3 regions of the Prochlorococcus sp. MIT 1300 genome follow, and region 3 is predicted to be linked to each of the others. Evidence: predicted binding sites of a transcription regulator. Region 3 holds the regulator's gene; each other region holds the start of a gene.

Region 1 (10,726 bases), 190 kb from region 3:
AAATCTGGTATTTAAAGTTTGTTGTCCATATTCCTTTTGTTGTTTTCTCAAAGTCAGCTCTGCATCTAGACCTAAACCAGCTCTAATAAAGTCTGGGTCTTCTTTAATCCATTGTTCAAACATTTGGTCTTCTATTTCAACATGAAATTGTAAACCATACGCATTAGCTCCTATCTTAAATAGCTGCTCTTTACAACGCTTGCTGCTTGCAAGAAGCTCTGCCGAGGGAGGCAGTATGATTCTATCTCCATGCCAATGTAATACATTAAAGGGGGATTTAAACAAAATATTCTCTGAGTCTTGGATTGAACGACCGCTAGCATAGATTGCTCCCCAGCCTACTTCTGGCTTTAGTTTAAGCGACGATCTATCAAGAAGAGATTCAACCTTTCCCCCTTCAACATGTGCTAAAAGCTGTGCGCCAAGGCAAACTCCAACAATTGCAATCCTCTTACTAAGAGCTTCTTTTATAAAATCCAATTCATGAAGCATCCAAAAATATTTAGGATCATTTTTATCCCTGATACCCATAGATCCACCTAAAACCAAAAGCAAGTCCCCTGGCTCTAATTTAGGAAAACTTTCTCCCTGATCCAATCGAACAATCCTTATAGTCATTGCTCTCTCTAAAGCAACCGTTGCAAACAAACCAGGCCCCTCTCTACACAGATGTTGAAGGACTAGCAGCCTAGACACATCAGATCTATTATTAAATCAATATAGTATAGGGGAAGAAAATATTTTATGTTGTATGCATGAAATGTCTATTAATAGGATTAGCCAAAAGAGTAAAATGCACTACTTCAGCGGATGATCTGAAAACAAGATTAGAGATTTCTCAAGGGCTTAATACATTTCTATTGAAAGATTGTAACCATGGAGTGATGCAAGTTAAGACATCTTCTAATAAAAGATGTTCGGTTCGCAGAGAGATAAAGCCAATCAATTACCAGTTAAAAGTGATAGAGTTTCACCGGTTTTGCTGAGTGTTATTCTGGGTGGCACATACAAGGCCAAGCGACCTCTCGTCAAAGATGGAAACTTATGACTATGAAAAATCTCAATTATTCTTTCAAACCAGAGACAAGGTTAGCGATAAATGGATTTGGGGAACATCCAAGCTAGAAGACTGGGACAATATTGCTTTTGGGAAGGAAGTAAAAAAGGTAAGAATAGATGTAGGTTTATCAAATGATGCGTCACAGAGTGCTAAATGGATAATTGATAACCCTGATAGAGGGATTATCGGGATTGAACCACATCCTCAAAACATCGAAGTCTTATTTCGTGGCTCTGGAAAACTAAATCAATTATCCCTTTTAACCAATAGTGCCAATATTGCTGATTATGTACTTGAGTTAATAAATGGCAGGTTCTTTCTAATACAAGGAGCTATAGATAATATCAATGAACCTTCAACTGCTGAGTTTTATAGTGCCTACCCAGATAAAGGAAATAGCAGTCTTATTAAATGCCAAGATACAATTGTTACAGGAAATATGACTGATCTAAAATTTAAAGTCGCCGTCAACAACCTAAGGTCGATTATAGACAAGCTAGATCTAGATAAGTATCGATATATTGAATGTATAAAGGTTGATACAGAAGGAAAAGATTTAGAAGTTCTGCAAAGCTGTGGAGATCAAATTTTTAATACTGTTTTCCTAAAAGTTGAATTATTTAGAGGTTACTTTCCCGAAAGCATAAAGGCTATCAAGGAAAATAGAATAGAGAGCCTAAACCTACAGGTTGAGAGTGGGAGAATTATAATAGATGAAAAAACTGGTTTTTTAGATGGAGCCACATATACCGTTAATTGGCTTAAAGAAAGGGATTTCGAGTTAATCGCTGCTGTTCCTGGCAATTGGATCTTTCTCAACAAAAGATTTAAAGAGACGATATATACTGATGGCCTGCATTTCTCTTAAAAATTAGCGGTATATCAACAGCGAGCATATTTCTTTTAAAAATTTTAAGGGGAATCAAGATTTTTTGATCGTAATTATTACAATTATTTCTCCCTTGAAAGTATTTCCTTGTCCTAGATTTTAAATATGGCTAAGATATATATTAACATACATGTTAATTGAGCATAAAGAGCACTACAAGCTATAAAAAACTACTTATATCATTCGTTATTTTATGGATTTGAACTTAATATTGAACAAGAGCATGAGATAATCAATATTTTTAATTTTACGTTTATCAGGTTCCTGGGCTCAGAATGTCCCACAAAGGTAAAGGCGATAGGGACTATCTCAAGGGCTATATTGATGAGTATATGTAATGAACGCATGACCAAGTCAAAGATCAAATGGAGACCGCTCTCAATAACAAAGTTCCTGGCTTTGTCAGCCATTTGCATGACTGCGATCAATATATTAATTGTAGTTGCCATGTTTTCTTTCAATTTAAGGAAAGAATGGTTCCTATTGTTTAATATGGACAAAGAAATGAATATACCGACCTTGTTTGCAAGTTTACTTTTAATATTCTGTGCGGTTTTGATAGGAATTGTTGCTAAAAAGATTCCATATAAGAGTAAAGATTTGGCAAAAAAGTGGAGAGCCTTTAAATGGATATTTTTATTTCTAGCGTTAGACGAAGCTCTGCAGATTCATGAGGTATTTATTATAAATGGATTAAAGCAGCTTTTGCCTCCTATACTTAATTCGGTTTGGGTTGTGCCATACGGCATCTTCTTGGTTTGGTTCCTATTATATTTTAAGCAATTAATATTCAGCCTTCCTTTAAAGATACGAAGGCTAACCTTATTTTCAGGGGCAGTTTATGTATTCGGTGCCTTAATACTAGAAATAATTGGTAATTATCTAGTATTGAAAAGTGTCATAAGATTGCATGGAATATCGTACGGATTGATAACAACTTTAGAAGAATTCGCCGAGCTAAGTGGCTTAATAATATTTATTTATGCTCTACTTTTATATGCTCTAGATTATCAAAAACAAAAAATAAAGATCAATCTGAGAATCAAATCCTAATAAGCATATGATTGAGGTTGATATTGCTCACTAGTTAATAAATAAAGTTCTTGGCCAAGAAGTCGACAGGAAAGCACAGTTATGGTTAAAGGGGTAATTTGAAAGCCTGCAAGAGTGCTATATTTAAAGAAATATTTTCTGAACTGTGAATATCAAAAGCAAGCTAAAAGAGAAATCATTCTCATTGATCATTTTGTTGATTTTAGTACTAGCAATGTTTTTGATTTATAGAACTATCCCAATAGAGGTTGTTCAGGCTTGGCTCTATACTTTGCAGAGTCAGGTAAGCTTATTTGTTCTCTGGGGGCCAATTTTAATTTTTGGCCTAAGGTTCATGAGCATAGTAATACCTATACTTCCAGGGACCTACTGTTCTGTACTTTCAGGGTACTTTTTTGGAATACCTCAGGGATTAGCTATTATATTTGTTGCAGATTTAATTGCTTGTTCTACTAGCTTTACACTTTCAAGAAGGCTTGGCCGAAACTTTATAAAAACATTGGTAGGTAAAAGGTTAATGAATCGGGTAGAAAAGTTCAGCAAAAATCACTTAGAACAAAATTTCTTCTTATTGACAGGGCTTTTGATGTCAAACTTCTTTGACTTTGTATGTTATGGGGTTGGTCTCAGCAAGATTAAATTTAGACAGTTTCTACCAGCACTTGTTTTTAGCATATTGATTTCAGATACTCCTTTTGTATTCGCTGGTTATAGCATTAAAAAGATTGGAAAAACTAACGTTCAAGAGATACTAAGTGGTAATGCTACTTCTCTGCAAGGCATGCCGCTAATATTATTTATAGCTACAGCTATTCTAATTTTCTGCCTAGCCATAATAAATATAAAGACCACAAAGAATAATTCTATCGACATCAATTCACGAGATTAAATTATAAATTTCAGCGTCCAATTACGATGGCAAACTACCGTCCCCTAATAAAATCATTCTTTACTAAGGGATGACAGAAGACTATACCTCCTTTTCAATAACCTTTCTAGCGTCATGTAGCTTGTCTAATTCACTGTATATATCCTTTAACTGCTTCTTGATATGATCAACATTATCGATCCTACTAAGAGAGTTCATTGCACTCAAAATACTGTCTTTAGCAGCTATAAGGCCAAGGCATTGAGTACTTCCAGGTTCATATGGCATGGATTGGTTCAACGATAATTCAACAAATTATAGCAACCACCTCAGAGAATAATAAAAATGCCAACTAAAGCATTGCATTGAAGTTATTATCTTGCTTTGCTATTGAATTAAAAAATATCATCAAAAATCTAGCAATTTATTTCTACAAGAGATACAAGACTTTTATTAAAGTGTGTATTTAGATACAAAAAAACACCCCTCGATAGAATCACCAAGGGGTGTTGATCGTCGCTGTTCCAAAATCGATGCGCACCTCACCGATCTGCCCCCTTAGAACATAACCCCTGGCAAAAACAATAATGTAACCGATGCTTTATTTTTGGTTGAGCATATAAGCAAATAACATAAACAAATCTCACTCAAGCTTGTGCAAGATATTGCTATTAAAAAATAACATCCTGTTGTTAAAAAAATAACATCGACTTATCATTTGTATTCAAGGCATACAAATTTATGGGAAGTTGAAGCAGTATTAATATGAAATTCATCCCTACCATCCAATGCTTCTTTCTTCATTAACCACTGGTGCACCAGCTGCAATTACTGACCTTTCAGCACCTATATTCGGAATACTCGGTGTAATTGGATTTGCTATTTTTGCAATTGGTGGGAAAAGTGACAATGATGGTCAAGGTACCAATTCTTCCCCTTTTATAAAAGCAGATGTGACTGGCAAGAAAAAGAGCCAAGCCAATACAGAAGCCTAGTGAAAACTAAGTAGACTTTATAGACATTTGAGGACTAAAGCCTTTCCAAACTGAGCTTTTTTCTCGGAGACCATTCAACCAACAAAAAAGCCTCACTAACGTGAGGCTTTTTTGTTGGTTGAATTAAGAGGTTTTTACAAAGGAGTAATAGTTCTAATCACGCACAGTGATTTTGACATTCTCCATGTTTTCAAAAGCATTAGAAATTCGTCTAAAATCAAATCCCATACCTCTTAAAGCATGCCAGAGATGACCCTGTAGGAAAAAGAACCCTAGGAAAAAATGAGCATTGGATAACCAAGCTCTAGAAGTGTGGACATCTGCTGAAAGATTGGAGGCGGTATCAGTAAAATAAGGGAAAAACTCAAAATTAAGTTTTAAAACCTCACCATAGAATTCTGTTGGGTAAACAGTGGTGTTAGTTGAACACCAAAATGCTGCAACAAAAGCCATATATCCAACCCCTGCAAGGGAGTAAGAAAGAACGGATTCAGCTGAAAGCAATCCTTTCCCTTTGAATTGAGTGTATTCACCAAATTGCTTAGTAGCAATATGGAATGCTCCTCCACTTATAAGAAGAAAAGCCAAGATTCCATGACCACCCATTACATCCTCCAGGCTGGTTATAGATAAGAAATCAGCTTGATGATTCCAAACCATTGAAGCGCTTAGGTTAGGTTCAACAGTCCGAACAACGCCTTGTGCACTGTCCCAAATGCCATGGTATTTGGCCCATTCAACAAACTGAATAGCGCCGAGTCCAAGGAAAATTAGATGATGGCCAAGGATGGAGGTCAATCGATCAGGATCGTCCCAAGTAAAGTCAAATTTCTTAGGGCGACCACTTGCATCCCCAAGATCACCTTCGAACTTGAGTGAATGGAGGAGTCCACCAGCACCAAGTACTCCGGAGAAAATTAGATGCAAAACCCCTATGACTGTGCATGCATAAAGATCAGTAATTACACCTCCTTCAATTCCTCCAATACCCAGAGAGGCTAAATGAGGTAAACAAATTAAACCCTGAGTTCCCATTGGCAAAGAAGGGTCATATCTAGCCAACTCAAAGAGGGTGAATGATCCAGCCCAGAACATCATCAATCCAGCATGGGCTGCATGCGCGGCGATGAACTTGCCTGAGCGGTTAGTCACCCCAGAATTTCCCGCATACCAATCATAGGTAACGTTTGGGTTTCCGTAGGTCTGCACGAGGAAGACAGATATATAGGACTATATGAACTTATTAATAAACTGACTCAAGCTTGATGTTCACTTTACATGGTTTATTAGGGTTGTGAATTATGCAAACCTAGTATATATCATTGATCACACCATAATGTTTTTAGCCCTACTATCGTCTTTAGGTCTAAAAAATATGCGAAATTTGTACTAATAGAATGTGATAAATTTCACAAAGGGTTTATTAAAGGTAAAACAGGATTAGCAAAATTATATTTCTAGGAAGATGATGTGTATTGGACTTTTAACTGGTTACCACTATGAGCCGATACCAAATCGATCTATATCTGATTGTTCTTCTTCACTTCTTCATTGGAATTCCTCTGGCAATATCTATTATTAGAGCAAGAAGTATGGCTAAAAAGGGCATTGCACCCCCCCCTGCTGGTCTTAAGAGCTGGTAATTTATTTGCAAGCTTGGGGGCGTGATCCCTACAAAGGTAAGTTAGCTGAGCAGCCAATTGCACCATTGATGTTCTAAAAACCTTTCTTAAAGCCATTCAAATACCAATAGATAAACATCTTGGTATCAATTCAAACAGGTATCAGTAAATCCTGAACTTCTAAATAATTACTTTCTGTATTAGGAAGTGATAGTTATTTTTTTTTAAATGCCTGTAGGAATTTATTTCGCCACAACCACTGGTAAAACCGAAGACGTAGCAGAACGACTACATGAACTTCTCGAAACATCCAATCCACCCAAAGACCTCGCCGATCTTTCAAGCCTAGATGAGTTTGAAGGTCTTGATGGAATTATTTGTGGCATACCGACCTGGAATACTGGAGCAGATTGTGAGCGATCAGGTACAGCCTGGGACGAAATGCTTGAAACAATCGGAAGTATGAAGTTGGCAGGAAAGAAGGTCGCTATTTTTGGATTGGGAGACTCCTCTACTTATACAGAAAATTTTTGTGATGCAATGGAGGAGTTACATAGTTACTTCGTAAAAGCTGGAGCTAAAATGGTTGGGTATGTTCGCAAAGATAGCTATACATTTGATGACTCCAAAAGTCTTCTGGGAGAAAGCTTTTGTGGCTTACCACTAGATGAAGATAGTGAATCAGATTTAACTGACTCTCGACTTCAAAGCTGGGCACAAGAGCTAAAGCATGAAATGCCTGAATTAAATTAGATTTCAAGTCAATGGGAACATAGCATTCATTCTACTTAAAGAGGTAAGTGCTTAAAGGAAAGGCTAAAGAGACTTACCTCTTTAAATAGATCAACTAAAACTGTATTTTTTGAATCACTAAATCTGATCATAATTACAAAATATTATTTTAAGATCGACTATAAATGATGAAATAAAATAAATTAATTAATTTCAAATGGAGATCGTACGCAGCGCACGGCCCTACAACAGCATGCCAGAACAAAATATGGAACGGCCAATAAGCATCGAACTTAATGGAATATTAGCAAGGGCCTACAAGCAGAAAAACTTATATAAATCGACCAAAACGCTTACAATGACTTAGATTTAACTATTCATTTTTTCTGCAGAGATCAAGCTCTCTTTTGACTAGCTGATCAGCCTAATGGAACCAGTCTATTGATCATTTTGGTATTGAAAAATGTATAAGACAAGACACAAATTAGCTATAAATTTTACATAAATAATTAGCCAGATAAAGCATAATAAACAAGGAACGCATAATTAAGTCTCCTTCCCAACAAAAGGAAAGAGACTTTTTTTTTGCCACAAAATAAGTCCTCTAATCAAAATAGCTAGCATTGGGCACATCGCAAAATGAAGTATGGCCTTAATCCATCTGAGTCGGCAACCAAGATAAGGGTCATCTATGAGGAAGGCTTTTCAAACGAATCTTTTGTTACTTGAAACTCTTAGTATTTTTAATAACACATTAAAAAAGCCCTCTATATAGAGGGCTTTATAGAGGGCTTTTTTTATCTTTGATACTGCTGACCTCGATAAGTCAAGACAGCATGCTGTCTTTGTCCAGCATCTTTTTGCTGTTGATACTTTTGACCGCGATAGGTAAGAGTCATTTGGTTCTCCGAGTTAGCTCAAGTCCCCGTTCCTTGGCTTGAATCGAACTGCGCCCCACTATGTAGCAGGGTGAACGTTTTGTAGCGATTGCTACCAAAAATAATTATCTGCTGTAAATGCTCATTTGGCAAGACCCAATGTTCGATCTACTATCAAAATATGAAATCAATGATTAATGTCGACCAGTAAACGTGAAGAGGTTTGCTCTCATTTGCGCTATATCCGTCAAGAGCTAAGAGATATGGATCAAATGCTGAGAGAGGACCGCCTACTCCCAGAGGTCTCTGAGCTCAAGGAGATCTATGCTGCCCTCGAAGCTCTACATGAGCTCGTTTCAGGCAAAACCAAGAAGAAGCCAAAGCCTGAGTTTGACGACTAGAGAGAGGTCAAACCAAGAATTTAATCTTTTTCAAGCTGAATTTCAAGCTTCCAAGGGTTAACTCTTTGGGCCTTCAGAGTCAAATCAAAAAACCTTGAACGAAAGAAACAGAAGACTTAAAGAATGGCTCTCTAAGAAATTTTAAATATTCTCCAAATCCTCAAGAAATAAAAAATCAATCTTCTCACTTCTAACTTATACTATCTATCTGTTATCTAAAGTCATAAAGTTTTAGAGATGTGAGATATTAATTTAAGCATTTTTTGATCTCAACTTTAATTAGTTGCCCTTGCACAGTGCTGTAATTAGTCTCCAATTTCTATTTAAATAATTAGTTTCTTTAAAGTTTCTCAGCATTAAAGAGAAAACTGCTTAAGAAACAATATATAAGTCTCTAGCAGTAATCTCCAATCTCCTTCCACTTATTTAAACCACTCTGGAGGTTCTCAATCTCTTGACTAGTTCCTTTTAACTTAATTGCTTTAATTAGCGATTCTGTTGCATCAACGCCATATTGACTTGCAATTTTTTGTTTAGCACATCCAGTCAAGACATCTCCCTCCTTTAAGGCGGTTTCTGCCTCAAGGAGATATTTACTTGCTAACTCCCTCTTTTCGTTCCAAACATTCATGTAACCTTGAAAGGCGTCTTCACTATCCGCAGCCAAAATATCAGGAGAAGCCCCAATATAAAAAAGAAAAAATAGGATGGCCAATAAAACCGATTTCATCCAGGAATCCTACTAGATGCCTAAAGAGGCAAGGGAATACATTAAAGCATATTAGAAAACCAATCAATTCCTATAAAGTCAAATTTAATTCTCATAGAAAATGCTAAAGCTAATAGTACTTTTTTATAATAATTATTATGGTCCATAGAGGCTATAATAGAAAAAATGAAACGAGTCAATGCAAGAGCCTAGCTATTTAATTGCAATTGCATTTATAAAGCAATCTGGCAGATTAGCAATGCCATTGGGTGGAAAATCTTTGCATATAGATATAACAGATACAGATAGTATATTAAATGTAGGGAAGGAAATTACATTGGACCTTCTTTTGAGGGTCCTTCAAAGAAGTGAAAAGAAGGAGTTGGGTCAAGCAGCAGGTAGAAATAGCTTGCTACTTTTAAGGATACCAATGGGAGCCACTCAAGAGCTGTTGCCTAAAATCAAATCTCAATGGCTAGAAACTGGAGACCAAGAAAGATTTTTATCCTCTGCAAGGGATTTCTCAGAGAATATATGGAGTGTTGAATATATAAAATATGAAGGAGTCAAATTTACATCTATATTTGATAAAGAAGTCCAATAAAGTTTATTAGTAAGATTTTCAATTTAACGATTGAGAACCAAATAAACTATTAAAGGAACTATTGATGCAATAACAAGTAGGCCCACCACATAAAATTTTGCCTTGCCAGAATCGGGGTCATTGTCTCTCATTGCATTAAAATTTGGGTCAGTAACTGGTGCTTGCAAGGTAGACGAGCGGTCAACACCACCATTTAATGGATTATTTAATCGAATAGACCTATCAAGAGGTGTTTCAGTAGGAGAAGACTCAGGCGAAATGTCAGGTGCATCTAATTCAACTGCAAATACAGGTGATGCAACAAGTAGCAATGAAAATAAATACGCGACAAAGCTGAACACAGTTCTGGAAAGATCCAAGATTTTTATTTAGTTGTTTCAAGCATTCTGAATGGTCTTTAGCTTTTTGATGAATTTCGTATACATACCATCCTAATTTGAAACGAAAACTCTCGTAGTTGGATCAACCAAAAACAATCTGTCGACCAGATAGGCTTCTAGAGTACTTCCTGCACAATCATAGCTGCAGAATGGCCACTTGATGGTTTAAGGCTATAACTGCTTGTAAGCAAAAGGATCTACTAGAATTAAATGAATAATTCCAAGAAAATGAACTTTCCAAGCCTTAAGGGTCAAATTCTAAAGCTCTATAAATCATCTCCAAGCCTTAACAAGCAGTTAACAAGACTTTACTCCCCATTCAAAGTCTTCCTAATAATCTACTTTAGTAGTCATATCAGTCCAATACTTGATCCAATCCATACCTCATGGGCAATGGCAATGGGAAGCATATTCTTCTCGAGTGCTAACCTACTTACATCTCAAAACTTAAATAATTCCCTAAAGATAAAGGAATGGGATACTGTCGTATTGGTAGCTGTAGTAATAACTCTTTTACCCATTTTGGAGTGGGTAA
Region 2 (10,726 bases), 770 kb from region 3:
GCTATTATAGTTCTATCAACATTACTCCAAGTTTTCCGGAGCATACTTTGGGACCTTAGTTATCTATTACCTGGTTGGATAATAGGCCCATTACTATTACTATTAGCAGCAATTATTGTAATTTCTATTTTACAATATGGATCACCACTTTGGGAATCCATACAAAAAAAAAGTAAGCAATTAAGGCAAACTGATCAACAGCCGAAATTCTCACCTCGAACCAGACAACAGGCAGCGAGACAGAGTTTAATTGGAATCGATAAATTACTCGAGAAGCTGCAAGATGATATCGCGAGGGAGAGTCTTCAACAGGAGCGAGAGCGTGTTGGAAAAGAGCTTGATCGAGGTGATTTAGTTGTTGTTGTATTTGGCACTGGCTCTAGTGGGAAAACATCTCTTATTCGAGCATTACTAAATGAAATCGTTGGCGAGGTAGGTGCCGCGATGGGATCAACCACCGAAAGTGCAACATACAGACTTAGATTAAAGGGTTTTACTAGAGGTCTTCAACTGATCGACACCCCAGGAATACTTGAGTCAGGTAAAGATGGCAAAAGCCGAGAAAAAGAAGCAAAGAAAAAAGCTGCTCAAGCAGACCTAATGATAGTTGTGGTAGATGGTGACATAAGGTCCTCTGAACTGGAAGCAATAAACAGCCTTACAACCATGGGCAAGCGTCTACTGCTTGTTCTAAATAAATGTGATTTACGAGGCGAAGAAGAAGAGCGGCGTCTAATTAAACTACTTAGAGGTCACAGCAAAAAACTACTCGATCCAGAAGATGTTATTCCTTGCAGTGCTGCACCACAATCGATACCTCGTCCAGGTGAAAAGCCTTTACAGCCCATCCCAGAGATCAGATCACTTTTACAACGTCTTGCCAAGGTTCTCCATGAAGATGGAGAAGAGTTATTAGCCGACAACCTACTTTTGCAATGTAAAACCCTTGGAGAAGCTGGCCGACGATTACTGGACAAACAAAGACAAAAAACTGCCAAAAGGGCGATCGATCGTTATAGCTGGATTAGCGGAGGGATTGTCACTGCAACACCATTGCCAGGAGTTGACCTACTAGGTGCAGCAGCAGTCAATGCTCAAATGGTGATGGAAATAGCTGCTATATATGGAATTAATTTAACCCGAAGCAGAGCTCAAGAGCTTGCTATATCAGTCGGCAGAACCCTTGCAACCCTTGGAGTTGTAAAAGGAGGAGTCTCTATTATTGGCGCATCCTTAAGTTTAAATCTTCCAAGCTTGTTGTTAGGAAGAGCTATTCAGGGGATTGTGGCTGCTTGGCTTACTCGAGTTGCAGGTGCAAGCTTCATCACTTATTTCCAACAAGATCAAGATTGGGGGGATGGAGGCATTCAAGAAGTTGTTCAACATCACTATGACTTAAATCGTCGTGGTTCATCTTTAGAAAACTTTATTGCGACAGCCTTAAGGGAGGTTGTTGATCCCCTTCAACAGAAAAGTCTGAGACAGCTACCTCCTCGCCCAAGGCCTCGGGAGGAGGAGGTAACATTTGACCTCGAGAATCAAGAAAGGTAATTAATAGCAAATAAACAACAGCTATTGCAATTGAAAAAGCCCCAGTAACAATTGCAACGAGTCGTCCACGCGATGGCATTGTATTCATATACTAAACCCGCTAAGAGATTTATTTATTGTTTTAGCCAACTCATCCAAATGAGTGATCTGTGTATGAGGATTACCAAGCACTGCCTTTAAATAATGACGATTTCTATAGACCGGTCTAGAAAGCATTAGATCGTTATCTAACAAAGTTTGTCTAGTAGAAAACGACCATTGTGAAGATTGATGCTCATCAAAGTTACTTGGGCTGAATGCAACTAAATGTAAGGGCCCACTAACCAAATTAAAACAAGATAAATCTATTCTCTCCTCTAAGTAAACGCGACGATCGATAGCACCTTCAAGCAATTGTTTTATACCATCCTCTCCAAGTTGTTTAAGTCCTATCCAAAGTTTTAAAATTTCTGCTGACCTACTACCCTGCAATCCCATTTCACCACCATGTGCATCCCCCCAAGCAGGCTCTATATAAGGAAGACCAGTTGCAAAAGTAGTGCAAAGGTTTTCCTTCTGGGCAACCAATAATAGTGAAGAAGTTTTTGTAATACCTAACACTTTTTGCGGGTTCAAAGTCACCGAATCAGCCAATCCGATTCCATGAACCAAAGATTTTGTTGAAGATGAAAGTGCAAAAGCACCACCTATAGCTCCATCAATGTGAAGCCAAATATTTTCTCTGAAAGCAATGGCAGCTATTTGCTCAAGAGGATCAATTGCCCCACGGACAGTGGTTCCAGCTGTGGCAACAATGGCAAAACAATTTCTACCTTGTTTTTTCAGTAAAGCAATATGCGTCTCCAGAGCCTCAATGGACATTTTCCCATCAGCATTAGTCGAAACAAGCTCTAGAGATTCAACACCTAGGCCCATAACACGAATCGCTTTAGCTAATGAGACATGAGCATCCTGACTCGCAAGAACAACAGCATTTGAATCTGTTCCTAAGTTCGCAGCATTGCGAGCCAAAACCAGGGCCATCAAGTTACTTAAAGTGCCACCACTTGCAGCCACGCCACCAGCTGATGGGGGTAAACCAAGCTGATCAGCAAACCAACGGCAAACCTCTCTTTCTAATTTGGTTAAGCCTGGAGACAACTCTTCCGCCAAAAGGTTGTTATTAAGGCCAGCACAAATCAAGTCAGCAACTATTGATGCAGTTAAAGGAGGAGGGTCTAAATGGGCTATTGCCCCTGGATGGGAAGGTTGATATGCCCCATCCATTATCTGCTGAAAATCATCCAGCAAAAGATCCCATGAAAGGCCAGACTTTTTCGGAGCTACGTCTGGCAGGTCACTAAGTGCTGGTAGAGGTCCCCGCCTAGTAGCTTCTCCCAGCCAAGTACATAGCTTCGAACTTGCATCCTCCAAAAATCTCTGTAATTCAGGATCAAATTTCTCTGGAGATGCGAAGTAAGCCAATGTATTAGCTGGCTTGATTTGGGGAGTGCCAGCCAAGATAAAAAACAAATCAAGTTTTATTCTCCCTCTTAATGGCCTTCTCCGTTAAGGCATGCCACCCAAAGAAAGCATTGGCGCATCCCATTGAACTAAGTACCAAGCATCGTCAGCACTGGATGGCTGTACTACTTAAGAGAGCTCACCAATTAGGGGTAACAGGGGAAATCCCTGTTACCGCCGTGATTCTCGATCATTATGGACGCTGTATTGGGCATGGAAGTAACAATAGAGAGCTAACACAAAACCCTCTTGGTCACGCTGAGTTGATAGCTCTTCGTCAAGCCTCATGGATCAGAGAGGATTGGAGATTTAACGATTGCACTCTCATCGTCACACTGGAACCCTGCCCAATGTGTGCAGGTGCTTTAGTTCAAGCGAGAATGGGGCAAGTGATCTTTGGAACATCTGACCCGAAAAGAGGCGGCCTAGGAAGCACAATTGATCTGGCTAAACACAAAAGTGCTCACCATCACATGGTCGTAATTGGTGGCGTAATGGAAGATCAAGCAAAGACTCAATTACAAAGTTGGTTCAAGCGGCAAAGGAAACACCCTCGCGAAAATTAGGCAACTCTGACTCAAATACCTTAAGCACTCGTTCGACATTTTCTGAACGTGAGTTGTATCCCATAAGTCCAATTCTCCATACCTTCCCTGCTAATTCACCTAAACCACCTCCAATTTCAATTCCATATTTGTTTAAAAGGTGAAGGGCAAATGCCTTCCCATCTATACCATTAGGAATTCGTACCGTTGTCAATGTTGGCAATCTCAGCTCTTCAGGAACATGTAGTTCAAGTCCTAAATCCTCTAGACCCTCCCATAGTTGCTGAGCATTATCGTTATGTCGTTTCCAAGAATTTTCCAAGCCCTCTTCGGCTAAAAGTCGAAGTGCTTCTCTAATTCCAAAGTTCATATTCACTGGGGCGGTGTGATGATAGACACGATCACTTCCCCAATATTTGTTTAAAAGAGAAACATCTAAATACCAATTTGGAACCTTCCCCTTGCGCCTTTGTAGTTTCTCCTCAGCCCTTGAACTCATTGTAAAAGGACCTAATCCTGGGGGACAACTCAAACCCTTCTGACTGCAGCTATATGCAAGGTCAATCTTCCACTCGTCTAAGAAAAGAGGAACTCCTCCCAGGGAGGTAACAGTGTCCAAAAGCAACAAGCAATCGTACTTTCTACAAAGATCTCCAATCCCTTCCATTGGCTGGCATACACCTGTTGAGGTCTCCGCATGAACCATTGCCAAGATGGCAGGCCTATGATCTTTAAGGCCTTTTTCTAATTCCTCTAGAGAAAAGGCCTCACCCCAACACTTCTGAAGAACTTGAACATTAGCCCTATATCTCTCTGCCATATCAACCAATCGATGACCGAAATAGCCCTTAATTGCTACTAAGACAGTATCTCCTGGTTCGACTGTATTAGCGAGGGTAGCCTCCATTGCCGAGCTCCCTGTACCACTCATGGGGAGAGTGAGTCGGTTGTCGGTCTGCCACGCATAACGCAACAATCCCTGCACCTCACCCATTAATGAAATGTAAAACGGATCAAGGTGTCCAATAGGCGGCAAAGCCATCGCCTTCAGCACATCGGGATGAGCATTAGAAGGACCAGGCCCTAACAGAAGACGGTCTGGAGATTTAATTGGTGCAAAAACCTTGTGATGGCTTTGATCAACAGGGGGGATGAATTTGGTCGTCGCCAAGGCCCTGAGCAAGTTAATTGGCAATGAGCCTAGACAGGCGTGGATTCACAAAGGCAATTTCGTTGAAGGATTGCAATGGGAATAAAAAAAATTGTTTTAAAAGGCAATCAAAACAGCCAATCCTCATATCAACCATTGTTGATCAGTTAGCCCCGAAAACCCTTCCAATAACAGGTAAACGGCGCCCAGGCGTACGGTAGAGCTAAGCAAAGGTTCATAAAAAAACTTTAAGACTCAGAAAGAAGTAGGAGTAGTCCTAAAAAAAGTACTCGTTGATACAAAGTCGCAAGCTACCGCTCTTTAGCGTCGGAATCTATTTCCAATTGCAGCTGTATTTTTCGTCATGGGCAAATCTCCTCAAGAAGTTCTCCGCCAGATCAAAGACGAGGGAATTGAGCTTATAGACCTGAAATTCACTGATTTACATGGAAAGTGGCAGCACCTGACAGTCACCTCAGACATGGTTGAGGAAGAATCATTCAAAACTGGACTTGCTTTTGATGGCTCATCCATTCGTGGATGGAAGGCTATAAACGAGTCAGATATGGCAATGGTCCCCGATTCAAACACTGCCTGGATAGATCCTTTTTACAGACATAAAACCCTAAGCCTGATTTGTTCTATACAAGAACCTCGAAGTGGAGAGCCTTATTCAAGATGTCCAAGGGCCTTAGCTCAAAAAGCCCTTGCTTATCTCACAAGCACCGGGCTTGCAGATACGGCCTTCTTTGGAGCAGAGCCTGAGTTCTTTATTTTTGATGATGTGCGATACAACTCCAGCGAAGGAGGTTGCTTTTACAGTGTTGACACAATTGAAGCACCATGGAATACAGGCCGAGTAGAAGAAGGTGGAAATCTTGCTTACAAAATCCAGACAAAGGAAGGATATTTCCCAGTTGCCCCAAATGATACTGCACAAGATATTAGATCAGAGATGTTGCTTCTAATGGGGCAACTGGGAATCCCAATTGAAAAACATCACCACGAAGTTGCAGGCGCAGGACAACATGAACTAGGGATGAAGTTCGCTGAGCTAATTAATGCAGCAGATAATGTAATGACCTACAAGTATGTAGTGAGAAATGTCGCAAGGAAATATGGAAAAACTGCTACTTTCATGCCTAAACCAGTCTTCAATGACAATGGCACCGGCATGCATGTTCACCAAAGTCTATGGAAAAGTGGTCAACCTCTTTTCTTTGGTGAAGGTACTTATGCGAACCTTTCACAAACTGCGAGATGGTACATAGGGGGGATTCTTAAACATGCTCCTTCATTCCTTGCCTTTACTAACCCAACTACCAATAGCTACAAGAGACTAGTCCCAGGCTTTGAAGCACCCGTAAACCTTGTCTATTCACAAGGGAACAGATCTGCAGCTGTTCGAATTCCACTTACCGGACCAAGCCCTAAAGCCAAAAGATTTGAGTTCAGGCCAGGAGATGCAATGGCCAATCCCTACATCGCCTTTAGCGCAATGATGATGGCAGGAATTGATGGAATTAAAAATCAGATTGATCCTGGTGATGGTGTAGATGTTGATTTATTTGAGCTACCAGCAAATGAACTTGCAAATATTGACACCGTACCGTCCTCATTAAATGATGCTCTAAATGCATTAAAAAAAGACAATAAATACTTAACTGAAGGCGGCGTATTTAGCGAGGACTTTATAAATAATTGGATAGACATCAAGTACGAAGAGGTTCAGCAATTAAGGCAAAGACCTCACCCTCACGAGTTTGTAATGTATTACGATGCCTAGAAAATTTTCGTTAATTCACCTTGCCACTGAATAAACAAAAACGCTCGTCTTTATAAGACGAGCGTTTTTGTTTATTCAGTAAATTAATATTTTGAGGGGCTAATTTTCAAAGGCAACCTAAAAACAACAGAGGTTTAATTAAACAAGATGTATAAGTGTTAATCATTTAAAAAGAAAAGAAACTGCGCCAAAAGCTAATTTTTAGATCAATCCTCCAACGTTTTGAAATATCACCATGTAAATTGTACCGCTAACATTCTCCAGAAATTGACTTAATTCTGGATTCATCCAGAATTATTCGCCTTTCATTCGCAGAAATGGTACCAACCCCAATTAGGCAAATTGCAACGCCTAACAACCTAACCAAGCTTGCCTATCAAACCCTTCAACAAGGTAAAAGCCTTGCAGGCCTGGCTCACAAGGAGCTGAGTACAAAGCTTATGGAAGTAATGGCTCCAGGAGCTATTCCGAAAACAAAGCCAATCACGAAAGAACTTTTAATAGAGCTAAGACGCTCTATGGCAGAACTAGAAAAACGAGATTGGTTGGAAGCAGAAGAAGGGATCTATCCCAAATCACTACTATTTGATGCTCCCTGGCTTGATTGGGCAAAAACCTATCCACTTGTATGGCTTGACCTTCCATCAACATGGAAACGAAGAAAAGCAAGAAAAGTAAGAGAAATCCCAATACAAATCGAAGCAGAGATGTATCCAAATTACTACTTGCAAAATTTCCACCACCAAACAGATGGATACTTAAGTGATCACTCAGCAGAGTTATATGACATACAAGTCGAAATTCTTTTCAATGGAACTGCTGACTCAATGCGCAGAAGAGTTTTGGCTCCTCTAAAACGAGGACTTAACCGTTTCAGTAAAAGATCCCAAGGTAGTTTAAGAGTCTTAGATGTAGCAACAGGAACAGGAAGAACACTCAATCAAATCCGCGGAGCACTTCCTAAAATAGAGATTTTAGGTATTGACCTTTCCTTGTCATATCTTCGACAAGCAAGTAAGTACCTTAACCAAAACAACTCAGGATTAGCACAATTAATAAGAGGGAATGCCGAAGATCTCCCCTTCTCCAGCCATAGCATGCAAGGTGTTACTTGTGTATTTTTACTTCACGAGTTACCTAGAGAAGCTAGATACAATGTTTTAAAAGAATGCTGGCGAGTACTAGAACCAGGAGGTGTATTGGTTATTGCTGATTCGATCCAACCTGCAGACTCACCACAATTCAGTCTGGTAATGGAGAACTTTCAAAGAGTCTTTCATGAGCCTTACTATAAGGACTACATAAATGACAACATAGAGGATCACCTAAATGAGATAGGTTTCAATGGGGTAACAGCTGAATCCCATTTCATGACAAGAGTATGGAATGCAACAAAGCCTACAAAATGAAGGGATCTTAAAAGATCGAAGAATGAACTACTTTCCAACCCATTTAAATTGAAAAGATAATGCAAAAACCTCAGGACAAACTACCAAAAGAAATAAGAGAACTTGCAACAGATTTGCACAACAAGCTTGTTTTAAATGATCGTAGTTGGCATAAATTTAAATCGGATAAGAATCGGCGTGCCGCCGAGCTTTTATCTGGAGCATTAGTACAACTACTTCACGGTGGAAGTCATAAAGACGTAGAGGAATTTGCTTCACAAGCTATCCGTTGGCTTAAAGGGGAAGTTAAAGACCCTGGTTGTCCAAAGAGTTAATAGTCTTTTGGCGACGGCATGCAAGTTGAAGCCTATTTCCCTTACGACTCCATCTCACATCATCAAAACACCGGTAAATCAAAAATAAGCCTCGGCCACTTATTGAATCCAGATCTGCTGGTAAAGAATCAACCCTGGCAAAATCAGGTATACCAGCCCCTTCATCCTGTATCTGCCAAATAAGCCATTTAGGGGTAAGGATTCTGCGGATCCTGAGATTCTTCTCTGGATTACCAGAATTCCCATGTTGTACTGCATTTACCAAAGCCTCATGAAGCCCTAAATGCAGGCGAGTCATCGTCATCTCACAATCAACTGGCTCAAGCAAAAGTTCAAGTAATGGTGACAGTTGCAATGTTGAAGGAGATTTGAAATCCCTCCAGCTGAACCCATCTCCTTTAAAGAAAGATCTCAAAAGGAATTTTTTCCTAACGGCTTTGAATGAGCTAAAAGGAATAAGAGCCTTGGACACGCTTTTTGAACATAACTGCTAGAGAGTATTTTCAAAAGTGTTTTAGCCAAACAAAACAAGACCAATCACCTGCTAGTCAAGGAAGGGTGACTAAGGATTGCATCCATGAGGCGAACCCCCCTTAGCTGATTAACAAGGGGCATATGGCCTTCGGGCGCGCTGAGAGACCACGTAAAAGCTCCTGGATATCTTGTCCAAACACCATCTTTTTTCCATCCTATTCGTGGCCACAGACGGTCATAACGTCCATCCAAAGCTTTTAAAAGCCTTGACTGAACAGAAAAACCAAATCTTCCTTGCGAGTAAGCAACCCAAAGGCGATCCAATGTCACAAGGTCAACCCCAGAAATGCTTTCAACTTCGCTGAAATATACATATCCTCTCTTCTCCGCCGAAACCCCAGCTAATTTCCTAAGAATTGCACTGGTATAACGATCAGCCTCTTCAAAACGTTCTGATAAAAGATCATCCTGAAGAGGGCCAAAATCAATTCCCTGAGAGGTATGCGCTACGAACCAACCACTTGGTTGAGAAGTAAGTATGGTCTCCAATACATCAGGTTTATGCCTCTTTAGTATCTGCAGTATCCACCCTGCCCCCCAGTCATCTCCTTCTCGATCAAAGTTTTCCAATGAAGCTTTGCCCAAGGCAGCAATGTCTTCCACTCTTTGTTCAAATGTCTCAACAAGTCCCCTTCGTTGACGGGGTGAACCTTTTGAAAAGCGTTCAAGAAGCTCTTCAATACTGGGGTTGTTAGCGGTGGATGAATCAGAAGGCATAAATCGCAGCAGACCTCAACTAGAAAGGCCTTGGCCCACTATGTCAGGCATGGGCATCAGACCTCATTATCCGATGAAGAAGTTCCGGGATTTGGCTGGTCCATTGATAGACCTTCGAAGCCCTAGTGAATTTACAAAAGGACATTGGCCAAGCGCAAAAAATGTCCCCCTTTTCAGCGATGAACAACGTTCCCATATTGGAACCACCTACAAAAAGCTAGGGCGGAGTAAAGCGATAGTTATTGGCCTCAAATACGCTGGGCCAAGATTGTTAGTAATTGCTGAGACACTTAAAGGTTTATTGAAAGAATACAAGGAAAATTATTTATCACATAAAAACAAGCCAATAAATCTCAAGGTCTATTGTTGGCGAGGTGGAATGCGATCGGCAAGCATTGCCTGGCTAGCAGAATTATTGGAACTAAATCCTGCTGTACTTGAAGGTGGTTACAAGACATACCGCAAATGGGTTCTTGACCAATTTGAACAAAATTGGCCTCTTCATCTGTTGGGAGGAAGGACAGGTACAGGCAAAACTGATTTGCTATTAGTCCTTGAGAAACAGGGTTTCTCCTTTCTTGATTTAGAAGGTTTAGCTAACCACAAAGGGAGTAGTTTTGGGGGTTTAGGCTTACCTAGCCAACCCAGTACAGAACATTATGAAAACCTAATTTCAGAAAAGCTTGAATCTTTCAATAGAAATTCCTCAAAGCAAATTTGGGTAGAAGCGGAAAGTGCCCACTTAGGCCATTGCAGAGTTCCTCAATCTCTTTTCAAACAAATGAAGGAAGCTCCAGTACTTGAAATATGCCGAACAAACGCAGAAAGGGTCGAGCATCTTGTTCGAGGGTATAGCCCCCACGGAAAAGAAGCACTTGCAGAAGCAACCAAACGAATAAGCCGGCGTCTTGGCCCGCAGCGGACAAAAGAAGCTCTTGAAGCAATTTCCAAAGAGGAATGGAGCAGTGCATGCGAAGCCCTGCTTGATTACTACGATCGTTGTTACGACTTTGGGCTCGACCAAGCAATCAATAGGCAAACCATCCATCTTTCTGGCTTAAATCCCGAAGATGCTGCCGCTAAGCTTATTAAGCTTGGCCTTGCTATTAAAAGCTTTCCCCAACAGTGAGGCAAAGAAGTCTTTTAAGATCTAATCTTTAACGCAGAGATCTATGTCCGAACCAAATCCCTCTGCGAAGATCCAATTCTTCAAAGGT
Region 3 (10,726 bases):
TGCGAGTTGGTGTGAGGCTTGCAAAGAGATGGCGCCAACCATGCTGGAATTGGAACAAAAAAATGAAAAAAAAATAGACTTTGTTTTGCTCAATGTAGATAATCCAATTTGGGAAGACCTCCTTGATAAATATGAAGTCAATGGGATTCCGGAATTAAACTTTTTTGATGCAAAAGGGAAGTTCAAAGGTAGATCAGTTGGTTTACGTTCAAGAGAAGAACTTTATTTATTAATGGACTCTCTTTTCAATGATACACCCTTCCCTTCTTCAATAGGTATTGGTTCTGTTAGTTCATTTTTAAATAGTAGTGAAGCCAATCTTGACGACAGTTCTTTTAATGAGGTTCAAGTTGGCCCTCGCTCGCATAGTTAAGGCTATTAGATATTATTAAACTCGTTATCTATGCCAACCAAGGGCCTCTGCAACGGTAGTAAACTGTTCGCAGAAAATAACTTTGCAAGCTTCCGCTAATTGTAAATGTTCCTTTTGAGTTCCGTGGCCACTACGTAGATTTATATAGTGAATCCATGAACGACATGAACCTGTCATGTAGATTCGTGTGGGAGTAGCTAAAGGCAGAATGAACCTTGCGCATTCTTTTGCGACTCCTGCTTTTAGCATTGACTCGTAAAGTTCAATAGAATTCTGGAATTGTTGTTGAATTTTTTCTTCAAAACTTTTTTTTATTTCTGTAGATAAATCGTCTATAGAGTTTTGTCTATTTTTGCAATCTTGCCTTCTTAATTCGGGGATAGGAATGTACCCCAGCTGGGTGCTATCAGCATAACGTTGGGAGAACTCTTGAAATGTGAATGATCTATGACGAAGAATTTGAGCAGCAATACCCCTATTTGTTTGAATCTGAAGGGTCATATATGCCTGTTCAAAGACGCTCCAATGTTCATGCTTAATACAGTATTTCAACAAGCCCGAGTAGCTTTCATTCTCTTGATTATTTGGGTTGCTTACTCTGGCTATATAAGCCATAGCTTTTTCAGCATCAGGCGTTACGGTAATTAGTTCTACAGTTGCCACTTTTTTAGATTCGAGCAAGGGTTACTTTTTCTGGTTGATGTTGATACTTCCCTTTGCGGTCACTGTAAGTAGTTTCACAGGGGTCTCCCTCAAAGAAGAGTAACTGGCATATTCCTTCATTGGCATAGATCCTACAATCTGCTCCAGAACTATTACTAAATTCAAGAGTTAAATGTCCTTCCCAACTCGCTTCAGCAGGAGTTGTATTTACGATGATTCCCAGGCGGGCATATGTACTTTTCCCTAAGCAAATAACAGTAATATTTTCGGGCACTTTCATTTTTTCTAATGCAACACCTAGCCCATATGAATGGGCAGGCAATATGAAAAATTCACCGTCTTGATCTTTGTGTAAGGATGTTGGCTCTAGGTTGTTAGGGTTGAATCTTTTTGGATTCATCACAGTACCTGGAACATGCCTAAATATGAGGAATTCTTTAGAAGATAGGCGCAAGTCATATCCGTATGAAGAGCAACCAAAGCTTAAAACTGGTTGTTCATTCAGTTGAGGGTTCAAATGCCTTATGAGTCCTGCTTGAAATGGTTCAAGCATTCCTGCTGCGGCCTGTTCGGTAATCCAGCGATCGTTTTTAAGCATCAGAAACCACGACGTAACTCGGTGACTTGGTCGGCAATTGCCATAACTCGAGAGGGAATAGATGGTCCTGTGATGATGACATCCATACCTCCTTTTTTTGCCTCGAGAGAAGAAAGCACCTCGTTTTCTTTTAGATATCCGAGGGCAATAGCTAGCCCTACTTCATCTAGAACTAGTTGATCTAAATCTCCTTTAATAAGGTGAGATTGGCATATCTTCCAAATTGCTTCAACCGCCTTAACATTTTTGGAGGCATGTACATCATCATTAGGCGGTTTGGATAGGCAGCTTGATACGTCAGGTCTTAGCCACTCCAGCTTTCCACATAGTCGAATACATCTATTTGGCCCCTGGTGTACCCCACCTTTTAGGAATTGAGCAACCATGACACGCCTGCCCAATCCAGCAGCCCTAAGAGCTTCACTAAGTACAACGGAGAAACTGCCCCTATAAGGTGCGGTATGAACTTGCAGCTGTCCCTCTTGCGCAACTAGATGTAGGGCAGGATGGCTAGGAACAGCAACAAGTGGTGGCCTTTCTATACAGGCCGGTGGTGATGTCTTCCTGGGTCGTTGACTCGGGCTTGCACTCATTAAAATTAGGAGCAGAGCTAATGCCTTTTTTAAAATCTAGCGGCCTTAGTCTGACTCACAAGGTATTTGACACTATCTATGGTGTGAAAACCAATTCTTTAGGTTTCTGACGCTTTTTAAATTTTGGTTTTTCATGAGTGGTTCTAGCCCATCACGTACTTCTGGTCGCTTTAACGATCAACTAAGGCCTTTTGAAGTGACTTGGGATCCAATGGGGTTTGCGTTGAGCTCATTGGTGATTCGCACCGGCAATACAGCAGTTTTATGTAGTGTTTGTATTGAGGACGGAGTGCCCCGTTGGAGGAAGGGGCAAGGTAAAGGATGGTTGAGCGCAGAGTATCGTTTGCTTCCAGGGTCAACACCGGTTAGGCAAGAACGAGAATTAATAAAGCTTTCTGGAAGGACTCAGGAAATTCAACGACTTATAGGTAGGACTTTGAGATCAGTCCTAGATATGTCGTTGCTTGGGGAGAAAACTGTAAAAATTGATTGTGATGTAATCCAAGCAGACGCCGGGACCAGGACGGCCTCCATTACAGGTGCGTGGATCGCTCTTGATCGTGGCTTTTCCCGATTAGTCGAAAAAGGTTTTTTAGAAGAAAATCCTCTCAAGGAGCAAGTCGCAGCAGTTTCAGTTGGTTTGGTAGATGGCTTAGCAATGCTTGATCTTGATTATCAGGAGGATTCAATTGCAGATGTTGATCTAAACGTTGTGATGGATTCTCAGGGAAAGCTATTGGAGATACAGGGATCTGCTGAAAGAGCTCCATTTTCTAGAGAGCAATTGAATTCTTTCCTTGATTTGGCTGAGAAGGGACTAATGGAACTTCAGGTTGCACAAAAATCGGCTTTAAACAATTAAGCCTAAAAATAGTCACTATTGCTACAAGGCTTTAATTCACTGCTCCTTAGCGTCCTTGCAACTACCTTGCATATATGGCTGTAGCTCCTGGCGGTTTTAGCCGCTATGCATCACAACCCGTGGCTCAAGGTTCTTCTCCAAGCCTTGCTAATGCTCCTGCTGGGAATAGCAGAACATTGGTGGATGTGATTCGTGCCCTCGAAGGTGCTAGCACTGAAATGGTTGAAAGAGCTAAAACTATTTTTTTCCCTGGGGATCCTGCAGAGAGGGTTTATCTAATAAGAAGAGGAGCAGTCCGACTCTCAAGGGTCTATGAATCTGGTGAAGAAATTACGGTTGCCCTATTGAGAGAGAATAGTCTTTTTGGGGTTCTTTCTCTTTTAACAGGCCATAGATCTGATCGCTTCTATCACGCAGTTGCATTCACTAGGGTTGAGATGATTACGGCTCCTGCTGTGTCTGTTCGACAGGCGATAGAAGATGACTCTGGCGTTGGGTTGCTTCTTTTGCAGGGGCTTTCCAGTCGAATCTTGCAAACAGAAACGATGATAGAAACACTTACTCATCGTGATATGTCATCACGTTTAGTAAGCTTCTTATTGGTTCTTTGCAGGGATTTTGGGGTCCCTGGGGATCAAGGAATTACTATTGATTTGAGACTTTCGCATCAGGCAATAGCAGAGGCCATAGGTTCTACAAGGGTCACAATTACCAGACTTTTGGGAGACTTACGTAGCGCTGGCCTGGTAGAAATTGATCGTAAGAAAATTACGGTATTAGACCCAATTGCTCTTGCTAAGCGTTTCAATTAGGTGTGATCCCTTCCTACCATTCATGTTGTTTGAATCAAATAAAAACTTGGCCCGACGTTTTTCGTGACAGGCTGGCTGCTCATTGTTCTTTTATTGGTCCTTGGAGGGGTCTTATCCACTCTTGGGGATCGGCTTGGCAGTCGAGTAGGCAAAGCTCGTTTAAGCATATTTAACCTGCGACCAAGAAGCACAGCTGTTTTAATCACAGTCCTAACAGGGAGCCTTATTAGTTTTTTATCGTTAGGTTTGATGTTGCTTGTGAGCAGGCAATTGAGAGTTGGTTTATTTCAATTAGATGGCCTACAAGCAAAGATCAAGGCAGCTCAAAAGGAATTGAGGTTGCGTGAAAGTAATTTGATTGCTTTAAGGAGAGGTGCTGTTGTTTTAAGTAGCGGACAAAGATTGGCTACTGCGAAGTTCAGATTAGATAACCCGAATCAAGCTAAAGGGATAATTGATCGTTTGCTTCAGGAGGCAAATCTTGAGGCTTTTAGGCGGGTTTTGCCTGGTGAAAAACCAAATAGGCAGATCCTGAGGGTGCCTAGAGAGGAAATTCAAAAGCTTAAAGAAACTATTAGTGAGTCTGGTACATGGGTCGTTAATTTTCGTTCAGCAGGTAATGTTTTGCTAGGGGAAAAATGGGTTTATGCCATCCCGGAGGTAAGACCAAACATTGCTGTTGTACAAAAAGGTGATGTTTTGGGAAAGATCACCCTTAATCCAAGAGATCGAACCACTGATGTAATACGAAAGCAGATAAACCTTTTACTAGCCTCTACTTTCGCAGAGGTTAGGCGAAGAGGATCTCTTAGCTCAGGACTTCAATTTGATGCAAGTTCAGTTAATCAATTGGGCAAGGAATTGGTAGGTCTCTTAGGTGGAACTATTATTTTAGAGTCGTTCGCTTTAAAGAGTAGTGATACGTCAGATCAAGTGAAAATAGGTTTACGCATAAAGCAGAACATCAATAAGCCCGATAAAAGCAGTACATGGGCAAACTGATAGCTATTGATCCTGGTAGACACAAATGTGGTCTTGTACTTTCATGCCCAGAAAAGGGTTTGGTTTTGGAAGGAAGAGTTGTTCATGCAGGTGCGGTTATTGATTTAATAACCCTTTGGAAATCACAATTCAATATTGACTTGATTTTGCTCGGCAATGGTACTAGTAGTGATTATTGGGAAGAAAAATTAACTGGCGTTGCATCTTTACAAGTTGTAGAAGAGTTTAACACTACTTTAAAAGCCAGAAAGCGTTATTGGGAACTTTGGCCCCCTCAAGATTTCACTAGATTTCTGCCAAGAGGATTAGTTTTACCGAAAGAAAATTTAGATGCTGTAGCGGCTTTGATTATTTTAGAAAATTACCTAGGCAAGAAGCTGTGTTGGAAAGGATCAAAAAAGTTTAAAACTTAGCCCTAACAGTAAAAAAATAATTTTCACCTGGCTCAAGCTGATAGTCCATTTTAATAAGGAATCTAAGCAAAGCATCTTGAATGAGTGCTCTGCCAAGAGAGGGCTCTACTTGTAATTCTCCTTGGCTGAATTCCCAATGAAAATTCCATTCAAACCCTCCCGCAGAGACTTCTCCATCTATAAAATTCTCTGCAAAATTCTGACGGTTAACTCTTAGGCAAGCTGCAGTGGCTGGGAGAGTATTCATTATTATTTTTCAAGTTTAGTGGCTTGATAGGAGTTAAGTTGGTTACTTGCTTTTTCGAGACCATATTCCTGAATAATATTGATTCCTGTAATTACTTGTTTAATCGTATTCTCAACTAGGAGGGTCTCTGATTTGGAAAATACTCCTAAAACATGAGAAACGGTATTTGCTCGTCGTTCTTCTGGCATTCCAATTGGAGCACCAATACCAATTCTTAGGCGGTTGAAGTTCTCGGTTCCAAGATGACTAATAGTACTTTTTAAACCATTGTGACCGCCAGATCCTCCCTTGGTTCGAAGTCTAAGTTTGCCAAGAGGTAGATCCATATCGTCAACTAAAACTAGTAATTGTTCAATCTCGAGATCGAACCAGTTCATGGCTGAGCGGATTGAGCGGCCGCTTTCATTCATGTATGTGTTTGGCATTAATAACCGAACACGCTTAGTACCAAAACCAATTTCTCCAAGAAGTCCTTCAATTCTGGTGTGCTTTTTGAAGCTAACGGCATTTTCTTGCGCCAACCTCTCTAAGGCCATAAATCCTATGTTATGGCGTGTGGTTTTGTATTTTGAGCCAGGGTTCCCAAGTCCTACTAACAGCTTGATATCTCCAGGAATCATCCCTCTTTGGGTTTTGGAGATTGACTTTCTTTTGTTGAGATGGTTTTTTCAGGAATTTTCGCACTATCCAATGCCTCAGGCTCGGCCATGGCTTTGTTTAGTTCCCGCTCAAATTCCGAGGATGCAGCCTGAAAACCCTTAAGGGTTTTACCCAGACTTCGTCCTAGTTCAGGCAGCCTTTTGGGGCCAAATATTACGAGAGCTAAGGCACCGATTACCGCTATTTCAGGAAGACCGATGCCAAAAACATTCATTTTTTAACCTCAGCCAGCCCCATTCCAGTCAACCGAGAAGCCTTGAAGAAGCAATGACTGGTTATATATCTGGAGCATGATTACCAGGAAGATAAGCAGCATTACGCCAATGGCTGCCATAACTGGTACGGCGCCCCATCCTGGAACAACCTTTCCCTGCCCAGAGTTGCCTATTGATTTGAGCAGACTTCCGATTGCTGTTTTTTGTCCCATGGCGAGGCTCGTGTCTCAGTTGAAGGATCAGTTTGGATATTCTATGGGTAATGCCCCCTATAAGATTGATTCTGTCGAGAGATTTGATGCAAACCACTTCCCCTGCCCTCTCATTAGCAATTGTTTTGTTGGTGACTTTGTTTGGACTTACTGGTTTTGGGATTTACACAGCATTTGGGCCTCCGTCTAAGCGCTTAGACGATCCTTTCGATGAGCATGATGATTGATTCTTGAAAGAATCCGTCAACCAGAATCCCCCCGCTAAGTATTTGTACTTAATTATCGCAATCTTTACTTTTGGCGCGTATTTGGCAGTTTTTTTTGGATATCGATGTCTATGCGGAGCCTTTTTTCGATTAAAAAGTGACTTTTGTGACTTAGAAACATTTCAATACGCGCCAATACTTGGGCTTGACCCCCCCCCCTGAGGTCTTTAAGGCTGGTAAATCCCATAAGATGTGATCACTTAACTTAGACGTGGTCGGTATCCATGCTCGCCCTCAAGATTTCCGTTTACACGATCGTCTTTTTCTTCGTCGGAGTCTTCCTTTTTGGCTTCTTGGCTAGCGATCCAACCCGCACGCCTGCGAGAAAGGATCTAGAAGCTCCACAGGACTAGGACTCCTTTCTGAAAATAGAGGCCTTCGCGCGCCAGACTTAGTACTGGGACTTGTTGGTGTTTAGGACCTACTAAGCATGGGAGGATCATCAGCTTCCTAAGAAAATTTGTGGTGGCTAAACGCCCCTCTGTTTTTTTTGTTGGTCTTCTTACCTCAGGTGCAGTGGGATTCAGTCCTGCGTCTGGAGGTGTATGGCCTGAGAAGGGCAACAACAAAGATAAGTCAGCATCACTTGGTGCCTTTTCTATAGGCTCGCCGTTAGATATTGGTAAATCAAAGAGAGTTCTTGCTGAAAGCAACGAATCGCGGATCAACTCTGGCATTCCTCCAAAGGCTTTGTCTTTAAGCGCAGATAGACACATATATGATTTAGAAAAAGATATTTTTATTGCCGAAGGAAGTGCGAGGGTGGATGTTGATGGGGGGACTCTTGTTGCAGAAAGAATTGAATTTTCTAGTGATTTTAATTCTCTATATGCAACTGGAAATGTTCAATTTAAAAAGGGTTCTCAGTATTTTCAGGCAACTTCATTTCGTTATAGCTTCCTGGATAGAAATGGAGTGTTGAAAGATGTTTATGGAATACTTGACTTGGCTAGGGTTTCTAAAGACCTTTCAACGAATAGGTCAGTCGACCGGCTAAAAGTAAGCGAAGTTGTGAATAGAACTTCTAAAAAAATAGATCAGAAGTTTGAGCTAGGGAAGTCAAAAATATGCCCACCTTCTATACCCTCAATCCCCGATTGGCATCCTCACCCTTGGTCGGCGACTATTTGGGCCGGCCAGAAGATTGATGCAAACTTTCGAAATACATTTGTATTTGATGGGAACCTGAGGGAAGAATATTTGTTAGGAGTTGGATTGCAAAAAAGACTTTATAGAGCAGGCCCTTTGACTCTTGGGTTGGAAGCTGATTTCTTTAGGCATGATGTTGCTAGGCAAGCGGGTGGTAAATATAATCAAGCGAAGCCTTACTCGGATACTTCTTCGCAAGCCTTTGATGAGCTTGTATTGGGAATAGGCGCAAGGTTGTGGGTTAGACCATGGCTAAGCTTTGCCCTTATAGAAGGTGTTAGTTACTACACAAGATTTAGTAATTATGAAAGAACTTTCAGAAAAAAATATAATAAACTTTTGAATTATTTAGGTTTTGAAATTGAAGCTAAAGTCTCTAAAAGTCTTTCATTGGTTGGTCGTATTCATCATAGGTCAGGGGCATATGGTTTGTACAATGGTGCTGAGGAGGGGAGTAATGCTTATTTGCTTGGAGCCAGATATAGGTGGGGTAAGGATATCAAAGATAATAGTAAATATGCTATAGATCCTCCAAATAAATGCGTTCATAAAAATGAAAGAGATCTTGCTATTATTTCATTCAATCAAGATGAAATCCTAGGCACTAGCGGTTTAAATCAGAACTCACCACTTACAAATCAAGTTGCAAATAAAAATAAGAATCAGACTAATGAAAAAATATCTAATTTAGAAAAGGAGAAAATTCGCTCTAGGGTGATTAGATCAATTAATCAACGGGTTTACAATGTAAAACCCATTAATAGATTAAGACTTGAACAGAGATTTGGTGTGCCAACTTCTGCTCGCAATATTGAAGAGCAAAATCAATATGGCGGAATAAGAGTCTCTCAGCTGAATTTGCAAGGAAGGACAAAATTTATGAGTGGTTCAATTAGTCGTTGGCGCATACAAGCTCCAACTGTGACTATCACGCCAGAAGGTTGGGAGGCTAGCCGAATGGGCTTTACTAATGATCCTTTTACGCCAACTCAGACAAGAATTGATGCAAAGAATGTTGTTGCTAAAGAATTGTCTAATGGAGATATTCTTATAAGAACTGGTCAGAATAATTTAATTTTAGAGGAGAGGTTCCCTTTGCCCATTTCAAGAAAGCAACGAATAAAAAAGAAAGAAGAAATAGAAAACAGATGGGTTCTAGGTATAGATAACAAAGACAGGGATGGCATTTTTATTGGAAGGAATCTTAAACCTATTAATATTGGCGAAAAATATAGTTTATATCTACAGCCCCAGGTAATGCTTCAGCGTGCAAATAGCCTTGAGACAAGTAGTTATATAAAGCCTGGAAGTGCTTCTAATAGTAATGAAGTCGTTCAAAGGGCTGAGACATCAGATCTCTTTGGTTTAAAAGCCGAACTTGATGGCGAGAGTTTTGGATGGCAATTAGAAGCTAATGCAAGCTTAAGTACATTTAATATGGACAACTTTATTAATGCCAGCCGTTTTTGGGGAGGGATTAGCCGTGAATATAATTTACCTTTTATTGGCAAGGTAAACAATCGAATTTTTGGGGCTTCAAGGTATAGGGCCTGGAATGGATCTTTAGGCCAAACAGATATTTATTCCGCATATGGTGCCTTCTGGGAGAAACGAAATGATTGGAAGGCTAAGAAGTTTACTAATAATTACTTGCTAAGAACAGGCTTGGGAAGGTATAGATCTGATAGACATGAGTCTTCCGAGATTCCCGAATTGTGGAGATATAGCTTGTTCGCCTCACTGAACAGTAGCTATCCATTACTTATAGGTAAGCCTGAAGGAATGAATAAGATATTCGACTATAGATATTCTTCAAAAGAAATAATTCCAGGAATTTATCTAAAGACTAATATCAGTGCGACAGCTGCACTCTATGAGGGGGGAGCAACTCAAAATACGATCAGTTTGAGTGGTGGGCCTTCGTTGACCTTAGGCAGGTTCAAAAAACCATTCCTTGATTACACGAAACTTGCTGTTATTGCTAAGGGCACAGTTAAGAATGGTTCAAGCCCATTTGATTTTGATCAGGCTACAGACCTGGCAGTTGTAGAGATAGGATTGACTCAACAAATAGCTGGTCCATTAATTCTTGATACAGGATTTGCCTTTAATGTCGATCCTTCATCTGATGTATATGGCGAGGCAATTAATTCAAAAATAGAGTTCCGCTGGCAGAGAAGATCATATGATTTTGGTATTTACTATAACTCTCATAAGGGAATAGGAGGTATCAGAGTTAACCTTAATGATTTTGACTTTGGAGGAACCGGCTTGCCTTTTATTCCGTCCTCTAAATAGTTTCCTCACTCTACAACTAATCGAAAGAATTCAAATAGGGAAGTCTATTTAAGATTTCGGTTGTAGCCTTTTCATTCCCTACTAATTGTGTTGTTATATCCCAATCTCCAGTAAGCAACATTTCTTTTGGCCCATTCTCAATATTTAATTCTAATTCATACTTGTCCCCCCAAAACTTATTATTGACTATGTCCATCTTCCATTCGGATGATGCATTTTTCTTTACTGTATTTTGTAGGGCTTTGATTTCATTGCTTTGGGCTGTAGCGCAAGGTATGCCAAGTGCTAGGCAGTTGCCATAAAAGATCTCGGCAAAGCTTTCACCTATTATTCCTCGTATCCCCCATCTCATAAGTGCCTGTG

What was found. Region 3 encodes NtcA, which controls nitrogen genes in cyanobacteria. Its sites were predicted from a motif close to GTANCNNNNGNTAC; they were not measured.
Region 1: SOI83_RS09680 (DUF4278 domain-containing protein) is a predicted target of NtcA. The motif match lies at 8,200-8,213, and genes of this name have one in related genera.
Region 2: glnA (type I glutamate--ammonia ligase) is a predicted target of NtcA. The motif match lies at 5,036-5,049, and genes of this name have one in related genera.

What each region holds. Positions count from the first base shown of each region.
Region 1 covers NZ_CP139302.1:688,788-699,513, forward strand. Annotated here, with positions in the region: gene SOI83_RS03665 (type 1 glutamine amidotransferase) at 1-696, opposite strand, end outside; gene SOI83_RS03670 (hypothetical protein) at 1,035-1,928, shown strand; gene SOI83_RS03675 (hypothetical protein) at 2,454-3,002, shown strand; gene SOI83_RS03680 (TVP38/TMEM64 family protein) at 3,148-3,891, shown strand; gene SOI83_RS03685 (hypothetical protein) at 3,973-4,170, opposite strand; gene SOI83_RS03690 (hypothetical protein) at 4,659-4,865, shown strand; gene SOI83_RS03695 (chlorophyll a/b binding light-harvesting protein) at 5,019-6,074, opposite strand; gene fldA (flavodoxin FldA) at 6,716-7,240, shown strand; gene SOI83_RS09680 (DUF4278 domain-containing protein) at 8,017-8,118, opposite strand; gene SOI83_RS03705 (hypothetical protein) at 8,295-8,498, shown strand; gene SOI83_RS03710 (hypothetical protein) at 8,893-9,228, opposite strand; gene SOI83_RS03715 (hypothetical protein) at 9,407-9,811, shown strand; gene SOI83_RS03720 (hypothetical protein) at 9,835-10,170, opposite strand; gene SOI83_RS03725 (hypothetical protein) at 10,402-10,726, shown strand, end outside.
Region 2 covers NZ_CP139302.1:104,023-114,748, reverse strand. Annotated here, with positions in the region: gene SOI83_RS00570 (GTP-binding protein) at 1-1,551, shown strand, start outside; gene SOI83_RS00565 (pyridoxal phosphate-dependent decarboxylase family protein) at 1,636-3,063, opposite strand; gene SOI83_RS00560 (nucleoside deaminase) at 3,087-3,620, shown strand; gene SOI83_RS00555 (alanine--glyoxylate aminotransferase family protein) at 3,586-4,770, opposite strand; gene glnA (type I glutamate--ammonia ligase) at 5,114-6,535, shown strand; gene SOI83_RS00545 (class I SAM-dependent methyltransferase) at 6,853-7,944, shown strand; gene SOI83_RS00540 (DUF6439 family protein) at 8,004-8,258, shown strand; gene SOI83_RS00535 (ATP-binding protein) at 8,230-8,673, opposite strand; gene SOI83_RS00530 (GUN4 domain-containing protein) at 8,796-9,509, opposite strand; gene mnmH (tRNA 2-selenouridine(34) synthase MnmH) at 9,550-10,638, shown strand; gene psb28 (photosystem II reaction center protein Psb28) at 10,682-10,726, shown strand, end outside.
Region 3 covers NZ_CP139302.1:874,190-884,915, reverse strand. Annotated here, with positions in the region: gene SOI83_RS04720 (thioredoxin domain-containing protein) at 1-373, shown strand, start outside; gene thyX (FAD-dependent thymidylate synthase) at 398-1,036, opposite strand; gene dcd (dCTP deaminase) at 1,041-1,634, opposite strand; gene SOI83_RS04705 (cob(I)yrinic acid a,c-diamide adenosyltransferase) at 1,634-2,227, opposite strand; gene rph (ribonuclease PH) at 2,361-3,089, shown strand; gene ntcA (global nitrogen regulator NtcA) at 3,164-3,901, shown strand; gene SOI83_RS04690 (DUF3084 domain-containing protein) at 3,965-4,903, shown strand; gene SOI83_RS04685 (resolvase) at 4,891-5,316, shown strand; gene SOI83_RS04680 (DUF3146 family protein) at 5,306-5,563, opposite strand; gene pth (aminoacyl-tRNA hydrolase) at 5,566-6,183, opposite strand; gene SOI83_RS04670 (TatA/E family twin arginine-targeting protein translocase) at 6,180-6,437, opposite strand; gene psbH (photosystem II reaction center phosphoprotein PsbH) at 6,447-6,650, opposite strand; gene psbN (photosystem II reaction center protein PsbN) at 6,737-6,877, shown strand; gene SOI83_RS04655 (photosystem II reaction center protein I) at 7,141-7,269, shown strand; gene SOI83_RS04650 (DUF3769 domain-containing protein) at 7,379-10,363, shown strand; gene SOI83_RS04645 (3-isopropylmalate dehydratase small subunit) at 10,380-10,726, opposite strand, start outside.